Linked DNA regions of Acidisarcina polymorpha. The protein of the gene in region 2 interacts with the protein of the main gene of each other region in a pairwise test. Links are inferred from orthologs where the notes say so. Each region holds a gene or a part of one and is shown on either strand. Other genes may lie near its edges.

Evidence for each region.
Region 1: the proteins of ruvC (region 2) and ruvA interact in binary tests that used the Escherichia coli proteins (3 or more experiments, as listed by UniProt). The link is inferred for Acidisarcina polymorpha from one-to-one orthologs.

The regions. Positions count from the first base shown.
Region 1 is NZ_CP030840.1:2,291,953-2,296,134, reverse strand. The notes cover bases 697-3,465. They hold ruvA (Holliday junction branch migration protein RuvA), read right to left. Parts: upstream 2,492-3,465; coding sequence 1,901-2,491; downstream 697-1,900. Other genes in these bases: ACPOL_RS09915 (hypothetical protein), read left to right, coding at 3,398-3,465; ACPOL_RS09920 (hypothetical protein), read right to left, coding at 2,501-3,352; ACPOL_RS09930 (NAD(P)/FAD-dependent oxidoreductase), read left to right, coding at 697-1,911. In the rest of the region: ACPOL_RS09935 (cryptochrome/photolyase family protein), read left to right, coding at 1-613; more of ACPOL_RS09930, read left to right, coding at 610-696; more of ACPOL_RS09915, read left to right, coding at 3,466-3,694; ACPOL_RS09910 (Kdo hydroxylase family protein), read left to right, coding at 3,701-4,182. UniProt on the Escherichia coli protein: The RuvA-RuvB-RuvC complex processes Holliday junction (HJ) DNA during genetic recombination and DNA repair.
Region 2 is NZ_CP030840.1:5,313,841-5,318,181, forward strand. What follows is about bases 485-3,412. They hold ruvC (crossover junction endodeoxyribonuclease RuvC), read left to right. Parts: upstream 485-1,650; coding sequence 1,651-2,175; downstream 2,176-3,412. Other genes in these bases: ACPOL_RS22580 (thiazole synthase), read left to right, coding at 791-1,561; ACPOL_RS22590 (hypothetical protein), read left to right, coding at 2,244-2,945; ACPOL_RS22595 (FecR family protein), read left to right, coding at 3,081-3,412. In the rest of the region: ACPOL_RS22575 (CHAD domain-containing protein), read left to right, coding at 1-149; more of ACPOL_RS22595, read left to right, coding at 3,413-4,341.

The DNA of each region.
Region 1 (4,182 bases), 3.0 Mb from region 2 along the record:
CGCTGGAGCCACGCCGAGCGCCCTCGATGCCCGCCTGCCCTTGCCGGCTGCGTATTGGGGAGCGAAATCGGGCATGAACTGCCTCGACACCGTCATTGAACAGGTCATTCGCGAGGGCTGGTCGCACCACATTACGCGGCTGATGGTGCTCAGCAACCTGGCAACGTTATGCGGGTATTCTCCGCGCGAGCTAGCCGACTGGTTTTGGATCGCCTATATCGACGCCTATGACTGGGTTGTCGAGACGAACGTGCTCGGCATGGGGACGTACGGCGATGGCGGCGTCACTGCAACGAAGCCATACGTGAGCGGCGCCGCCTATATCGACCGCATGAGCGACTATTGCAAGGGGTGCGCCTTTGATCCCAGAAAGGCATCGGGTGAAGGCTCCTGCCCCTTCACCGCGCTATATTGGACCTTTCTGGAGCGCAACAGCGAACGATTGAGCGGCAACATCCGGTTGGCGATGCCATATGCCACGCTGCGGAAGAAATCTGCTCTCGAACGGAGGCAGCTGCGGGCACGCGCCGAACAGGCGATCCAGGAGCTGGGGAGCGCCAGGTATCCTGAAAGTGCTGAGTCAAACACTGAGCCGGAGAGCAGCGGCGGATGAAGGATGTTGTCATCATTGGGGCGGGGCTTGCGGGTCTTCATTGCGCGTTGACCCTGGAGCGTGCCGGGCTCGACGTGCTCCTGCTCGAGGCATCGGACATACCCGGCGGCCGTGTTCTTACCGACGCTATCGATGGCTTCCTGCTCGACCGCGGTTTTCAGGTGCTGCTGACGGCTTATCCAGAGGCCGAACGCGTCTTCGACTATTCCGCCTTAGACCTGAAGGCGTTGAGGCCGGGAGCGCTGGTGTGGCACGGCGGCCGCTTCCATCGCTTTGCGGATCCCTTTCGCGAACCGTTCGCGGCCTTGCGGCTGGCATTCGACCCGGTGGTGACTTTGGGAGACAAGCTTCGAGTCGGCGGGCTTCGCCAGCGAGTAACGCAAGGCCATTCCGCCGATCTTTTTTCTGGTGAGGAGACAACGACACAAGGTCGTCTGGAGAACTTTGGTTTCTCGTCGAAGATCATCGAGCGATTCTTTCGGCCTTTCTTCGGCGGCGTCTTCTCGGAGAGAGAGTTAGTGACGTCGAGCCGCTACTTTGATTTCCTGTTCAGGATGTTCTCGCAAGGTTCGGTTGCAGTGCCCTCCGCCGGGATGCAAGCGCTGCCTGCGCAGCTTGCCCGGCAAATCAAACCGGGAGGGCTCCTAACGAACTGCCTGGTGAAAGAGGTCCGTCAGGAAGCCCAAGGCTTTTCCGCTCTTGCCAGCGACGGCCGCTACCAAGCCGAAAGAATCGTCATTGCGGTTCCAAAATCTCAGGGCGGGGACTTATTGCCAGCGCTTAAGAAAACGGGGAGATTGGATGGCCGTTGGAACCGCACGACGACGTTCTATTTTTCTGCCTCACAGGCGCCTGTCAGTGAAGCGATTCTCGTACTGAACGGTGAGGGAGAGCAGGCTGGACCGGTCAATAATGCAGTCGTGATGAGCAACGTTTCAGCCTCGTATGCGCCACCTAAGCGGCACCTGATTTCTGCCAGCGTGGTGGGGCAGTCGCCGACGGACCAAGCCGAAACAGATCGGCTGGAGCACGATGTTCGCGCCCACCTTCAAGTATGGTTCGGGACGGAAGTTCGAGACTGGCAAGTCCTGCGTTGCTACTCAATTCCGCAGGCAGTGCCTCTTCAAAAGACCGCGGAGTGGGAGACAGGAGACCCGCGGACGAGCGTACCGGGTGTATATCGCGCTGGAGATATTCTCGAAACCGCATCCATTCAGGGGGCACTTGCTTCGGGACGGAGAGCCGCCGAGGCGGTGCTTGCTGATATGGGCCTGGCAAAGCAGACGCTCAGCGAATGAGCTGCAACGCAGCCCTGAAGAGTTCATCGAAGTTTGCTCCGAGAGCTTTGTTCTTGGCAACCGCGGCTTCGATGGCTTTCAGCGCGGCCGGCCGCTGGTAGCCGAGATTCACCAGTGCCGAAAGAACATCGTCGGCGGCTGGACCCGCTGCAGCCGCAGCTGCCGGAGCCGTGGCCAGGTCTTCGAGTTTGTCTTTGAGCTCGACAACGAGGCGTTCGGCGAGTTTCTTGCCGACGCCGGGTATGCGAGTCAGCATGGCATGGTCCTGACCGCGGATGGCGGTCACGGTCATTTCCGGATTGAGCCCGCTGAGGATGGTGACAGCGAGCTTGGGACCGACTCCGCTCACCGTGATCAGCCGCTCAAAGAGCCGTTTTTCTCCGAGGGAGATGAAGCCAAAGAGCGCCAGCAGGTCTTCGCGCACCTGAGTGTGGATGTGGAGAGCAGTCTCCGCACCTTCGGCGGCGAGCGCGGTGAAGGTGGGGACGCTGATGGTGACGTCATAGCCGACGCCGCCAGCCTCGACGATGACCTGGCCGGGCTGTTTCGACAGGATGCGTCCGCGCAGATGAGCGATCATGCTGCGGCGTCAGCCCCTCCGGCGATAGAGGATCTGGAACTCGTAGCCGGCATTCGCGGGGAAGAGCTCGGCGATGTGGCGGAGCCGCTCGGCCAATGCTGGCGGGGCAATCAACGGATATTCCCGCTCGCGGAGGTCGGCATAGTCGAAGTCGATGGTAAGCGAGAGCAGGTAAATCGCGATGGCATCGGAGAATGCGGATTCGAAATAGCTGGTCTTGGCCTTTTCATCGACGGCAGCTTCGGCAGGCACAGCGCTGATCTCACGCAGCGAGGCATGATCACGCTTGCGGCCGGAGACGCGGTCGGTGCGCGATTCGGAACTCTTCTCGTTGATGCGGTCGCCGCTCTTGTTTCGATCGAGTGCCCGGCGGCGGCTTTCCCACGCATCCTGGCTGGTTTCGCCGCGAACCTGCGCAACGGCTTGTGACCAGACCAGGTTGCCGAAGCTCTCTGGAACTCCTGCAGCGTCGACGAAGTGGTGGCTGGCGTTGATGAAGAACTCAAAAGCAAGGGCGAAGCGATCCTGCATGAGACGGGTCGAGACAAAGGTGATCTCGGCGGCCTCGAACTCGACGTTGCGGTGGCAGACAGCCCGGTCGCCGAGATCGACGGTGTAGGTGGGCGCGATCAGCACCTCCTCTTCATCAGCGATGGTCAACGGAACGAAGTAGTAGGCATGCTTCTTGAGCGCTTTGGCGATGGCGGAGGGCACGGCCTGCACGGTGCGCAGAAGATCGGATTCGGTGAGATGGGTATCGCCAAAAGTCCCGTAGAAGATACCGTTTGAAGATTCGATTACGGCGGTCTGCTGCGCGATCTGCGAGGCGGGCAACAGTCCGGTCTGGGCTACATCGGTCATAAGGTTGTATTCTAGCTGAGGGACGGGGCCTCGAGTTTGACCAGCATGTCGACTACTGCCAATCCAGCTTCCAGTACCGGTCGACTCTTCGGGATACCGATTGGCGATTTCGGCTGGTTTGCGAGTCTGCTGCTTTCGTTCTCGCTGGGATTTGCGTCCTTCTTTGGCGCTACTTTTCTGGGAATTTTCGGGCTGCTGATCTATAACCAGGGCGGCCACCATACCGTGAACTATGCTGACAGCTACAGGCTGATCGGGCTTCCGGTAGGCATCGGCGTCCTTCTGCTCAGTCTGATCCTCTTCGGCTTCCTATGGGTCCGGCGGAAGGTTGCTGGTCGCTAGCCGACGATGGGGCTGGTTACCATTCCGGTTGAGAGTTTAGTTGATGGCAGGCGTCCTTCTTCGGAGGCGCAGGCGCTCGATTGGTGTTCGCGGCTAGAGGCCGGCGAAATTCTGTTCTTTCCTCAAAGCCCGATCGTCTTTGCTCCTGGAGATATTGATTTCCTGCTCGGCCAGCAGCAGACGGACAGTTCCCTGCACAAGAACATTGCTTACAAGCCAGCAATCGACGCGCTGAGCGGAGTCGATACCAAGACCGCGAACGCCGCGGCGGTGGCGAGGCTGCAGGGCGTTATGCGGTTCTATTCCCACGCAGCCGCGGAGTTCCTGGGTGACTTTCTGACGCCGTATGCCCGGCGATGGAAGCTCGACTACGCAAGCTTTCGCCCGCAGGAAGAACAGGGACGCGATCTGGCGCTGCGCAAACGCAACGATCTGCTGCATACCGACGCGTTTCCCACGCGGCCGACGCATGGCGCTCGCATCTTGCG
Region 2 (4,341 bases):
CGATCCAGGGCTCGATCGGGCAGTGGCACGACCTCCTTCTGTTTGTGGAGGAAGCCAAAGAAATTCTTGGTAAGGATTCGCTGCTGACGCAAGTCGTCAAGACCGAGCGTAATCAAGCGCGGCGTGCGGCAATGCGCTCGATCCGATAAGAGCAGGGGATCAAAGCCAAAGCCGCAGGTGGAGTAGTCACGAGGGAAACGCCGAACTGGGCCGACTATCTGCAAGCCAAGGGTCTCGGAAAACAACTGAGCACCGACGATTTCGCCGGACATCCCGCTCACCATGCCAACTCGTCGATCAAGGCGATCGAAGGTATCGCGGCCTGCCCAGATGGCGAAGCGCCTCAGGGAAAACTGGCGGGCGCGATCCGGATCGGTGGAAAACACCGGCTTGACCGAAAACCCGCTTGCTTTTAGTCTGTGGTTACACGGGAAAGGAGGATGATCCAGCCTATGACAAGTTCTGACGGTAGTAGTTGTGGCAGTTCAATACGTGAGGTGACTGAGGCTTAGAGCGTCCTCGCTCTAGACCTGGCGATACCGCAACCGAACTCGCCGAGGCCCACTTCGAAGTTTTTTGAAGCGAGGATGCCTCAGGTCAATCTCAACAGCTCACCGAAGATGAGGCCCGCTGCGTAATCTTGTAGCGGGCCTCATCTTTTGCTCGACCATTTCGCCTTATGAAATTGTGCTGCCATGAGGATCGAGGCCAATGGAGCTGGCCGGTCCCTAGAACCGAACGTTGCAACCAGACCAAAACGCTTCAGCCGGATCGGACTTACAATAACCGCATGGAACCACTAGTCATCGCGGGCAAGGCATTTCAGTCACGGCTTATCGTCGGCACCGGCAAATATAAAGACGGGCGCGAAACCCAGGCAGCTATCGAGGCCTCGGGCGCGGAGATGGTCACCGTCGCAGTGCGCCGAGTCAACCTCGATCGCTCCAAGGAATCGCTGCTCGACTTCATCGATCCACAGCGCTATTTCCTGCTCCCGAATACCGCCGGCTGCTATACCGCCGAGGAGGCGATCCGTGCGGCCCGGCTGGGGCGCGAAGTTGGGATCTCCGACTGGGTCAAAATCGAAGTGATTGGCGATCAGGCAACCCTCTATCCTGACGTTCAGGCGACCCTCGAAGCCACCCGGGTGCTGGTCAAGGAAGGCTTCACGGTGCTTCCCTATACCTCCGACGACATCGTCTTTGCGCGGCGGTTGATCGATGCAGGCGCGGCTGCCGTCATGCCTCTAGGCGCGCCCATTGGCAGCGGACTCGGCATTCAAAACATCGCAAATCTGCAGATCCTGCGTGAGCGGATCACCGAAGTTCCGCTGATCGTCGACGCCGGGGTCGGCACCGCCTCCGATGCCGCGATCGCCATGGAGCTCGGCGCCGACGCGGTCTTGATGAATACCGGCATCGCGGCCGCTCGCGAACCCGTGCTCATGGCCGAAGCCATGATGCACGCCGTGCTGGCCGGAAGGCAGGCGTATCTGAGCGGGCGAATGCCGAGAAAGCTCTACGCAACCGCAAGTTCGCCGCTCGAAGGCATCTCCAGATAGCCCTGCGGGAGCTTTCGTACCCAGCCGTGCCCCGCATTTGTAAATTGATCCTTGGAGACGCTCGGCGATTGCTTTAGACTCGTATTCGCATGCGAGTCTTCGGCATCGATTGCGGTACCGACTGCACCGGCTACGGTGTCGTCGAGTGGTCGCCAACCGGCCCGATGGGCAGCCGGGAACCTTGTCTGGTCGCCGTCGCCTCCGGTGGCATCCGTCTGCCGAAAAGCGACACCATGCCGCAAAAACTCAGCTTCGTCTATCGCGAGTTGATGCTGCTGTTGGCGGCCTACGAGCCCGAAGTCGTGGCCGTCGAAGAAGTCTTCTACTCGGCAAATGTGAAGTCGGCCTTGAAATTGGGCCAGGTTCGCGGGGTCGCCTTGCTAGCGGCGGCGAATTGCGGACTGGCCGTAGCAGAATATGCTCCGTTGAAGATTAAGTCGTCCGTCGTCGGCTATGGGTTGGCGCAGAAAGAGCAGGTTCAATATATGGTGACTCGTTTGCTCAAACTCAGTTGCGTTCCGGAACCGGCCGACGCGGCCGACGCGCTGGCCGTCGCCATCTGCCATATGCATACCGCGCAAACTCTACTGGCGCAGTCGGGTGTCAAGCATTGAAAGTCACAAGCACATTGAGATTGACGAAGGGCCGTAGATGTCTGCAGATCGGAACGCTGATTCTATCCTTGTCTGGTTTCACCGGGGCTGCTTTCGCTTGGGGGGCGCTCGACAGCGCGCAGTCTTCGTCCACAATCGCTCCGAACCCCGCCGACAAGCCTCACGTCAGCTTTCACTATGAACACCCGCAGCTCCAACCCGCCAAATACACCTTCGTGATCTTTGAGGATGGCCGCGGCGAATTTCACTCCGAGCCGAGCGCCACGCCGCCACACGATACGCTCTCCTATCAAACCATGGCCCATCCACTCGACCGTCCGGTGCAGTTGTCCAAAACCGCTGTCGAGGAGATCTTCTCCACCGCGCGAGCGCAGAGGTTCTTCGCCGTGTCGTGTGAGGACGTAAAAGATAAAGTCGCCTTTCAGGGGACCAAACAACTCAGCTATGCCGGACCCGACGGAAACGGAAGCTGTACCTATAACTGGTCGAAGATCGCGCCCATCCAGAAAGTCACGACCACCTTTGAGTCGATCGCCTTTACCTTGGAAGTAGGCCGCCGCCTCGAAGTGGAGCACAAACACGATCGGCTCGCCCTTGATGCAGAGTTGGCTACCTTGCTCTCTGCCGCGAAAGATGGCAGGGCGCTCGAGATTCAGACGATCCAGCCGATCCTCGAGGAGATCAGCAACGACGAGGCGGTCCTCGAGCGGGCCCGTTCCCGCGCTCGCAAACTCCTGGGCGATGACAGCACCACCGCTTCATTGCGCTAACATTTTGTCGCGCCGGCTGGTCGAAAGCTCTGTACAAACGCGCGAAATTGGCAGAAACTTTTCCTTAAAGAACGCGTCTTTACGTATTGCGGCGAGTCAGCAAAAGCCTGAGCGCCTCGAAATGGAGGTGCTGTGATGCGGCACCAGGTATCATCAAGTCTCTCGACCCGCCCATTGAGTTCAAGGTTCATCGCGAATTCCTACGATCATTTTCCACACCGCATTCCATTGCAGGGCCTCCCATTGCTGGGACTGCTGATGCTGACGATATTTGCTGTCGGGTGGTCATCGGCCCACGCCGACGACCAGATCCGGGCGGTGCGTCTCAGCAACGTCATCGGTACCGTCCAGATGCTCTCCGGCACGGAAACTCAGTTTTCGCAGGCCTATCCGAACATGCCGGTCATGCAAGGCTCGACGCTCAAGACCGGCGAAGACGGCCGTGCGGAGGTCCAGTTGGAAGATGGCAGCGTCGTACGCCTGACGCCAAATAGCTCCGCCGCCTTCAGTGTTCTCAGCCGCAGTGCGGATGGCACCAATACTGAAGTCGAACTGCTGACCGGCTTGTCGTACGTGGAGATGAAAAGTGTCGCCAATCAGCGCTTTGTAGTCCACTTCGGCGGCAATGAAGTGATCTCTCCGGCCCCCGTCAAGTTTCGCGTGAGCCTCGATGCTAGACCCATTGAATTCGCTGTTCTCGACGGCAGCGCCCACTTGAGTAACGGCGCCGCTTACGCCGTGGACGTCAAGGCCAACGAGACCGTGCGCTTCGACAGCCCGGATAGCACCCGTTACATGCTCGCCCAGGGCATCGACAGCGACTCTTGGGACCAATGGAACACCGACCGTGACCAGGCCATGAATCAGATGGCCGCGCAGGAGACCCGCGAGGCGCGCGGAAGCGCAAGCGATCCTGCCTGGAGCGATCTCGATTACTACGGGAATTGGTACTCCGCCAGCGGTAATTCCTTCTGGGTGCCATCCGGTGCCGGCGCAGGTTGGGACCCTTACGGCTCCGGATATTGGGGCTATTATGGCGGCGCTGGCGGCTATGCCTGGATCTCCGGTTATCCATGGGGCTGGTTGCCCTACCACTGCGGCGCCTGGAACTACTACAACTCGTTCGGTTGGGGCTGGGCCCCAGGGGCAGGGAACTGCGGGAACTCCTGGTATCCGGTCGGAGGAATTGGCTATGCTCCTCCCGGCTATAAGCGACTGCCACGGCCCGTCCAGAGCCCATTCCATCCATTGCACCCGGGTGCGCCTCGCTCCGCAGTCAGCCATCCCCTGCTCGCCATTGATCGTGGACGAGAGGCCACCACTCTCGAGCCCCGCCCGGGCGCTCCCAAGGCGGTTACAGTGGATGGGCACGTTGCCCAATTGATGCCGAAAAGCG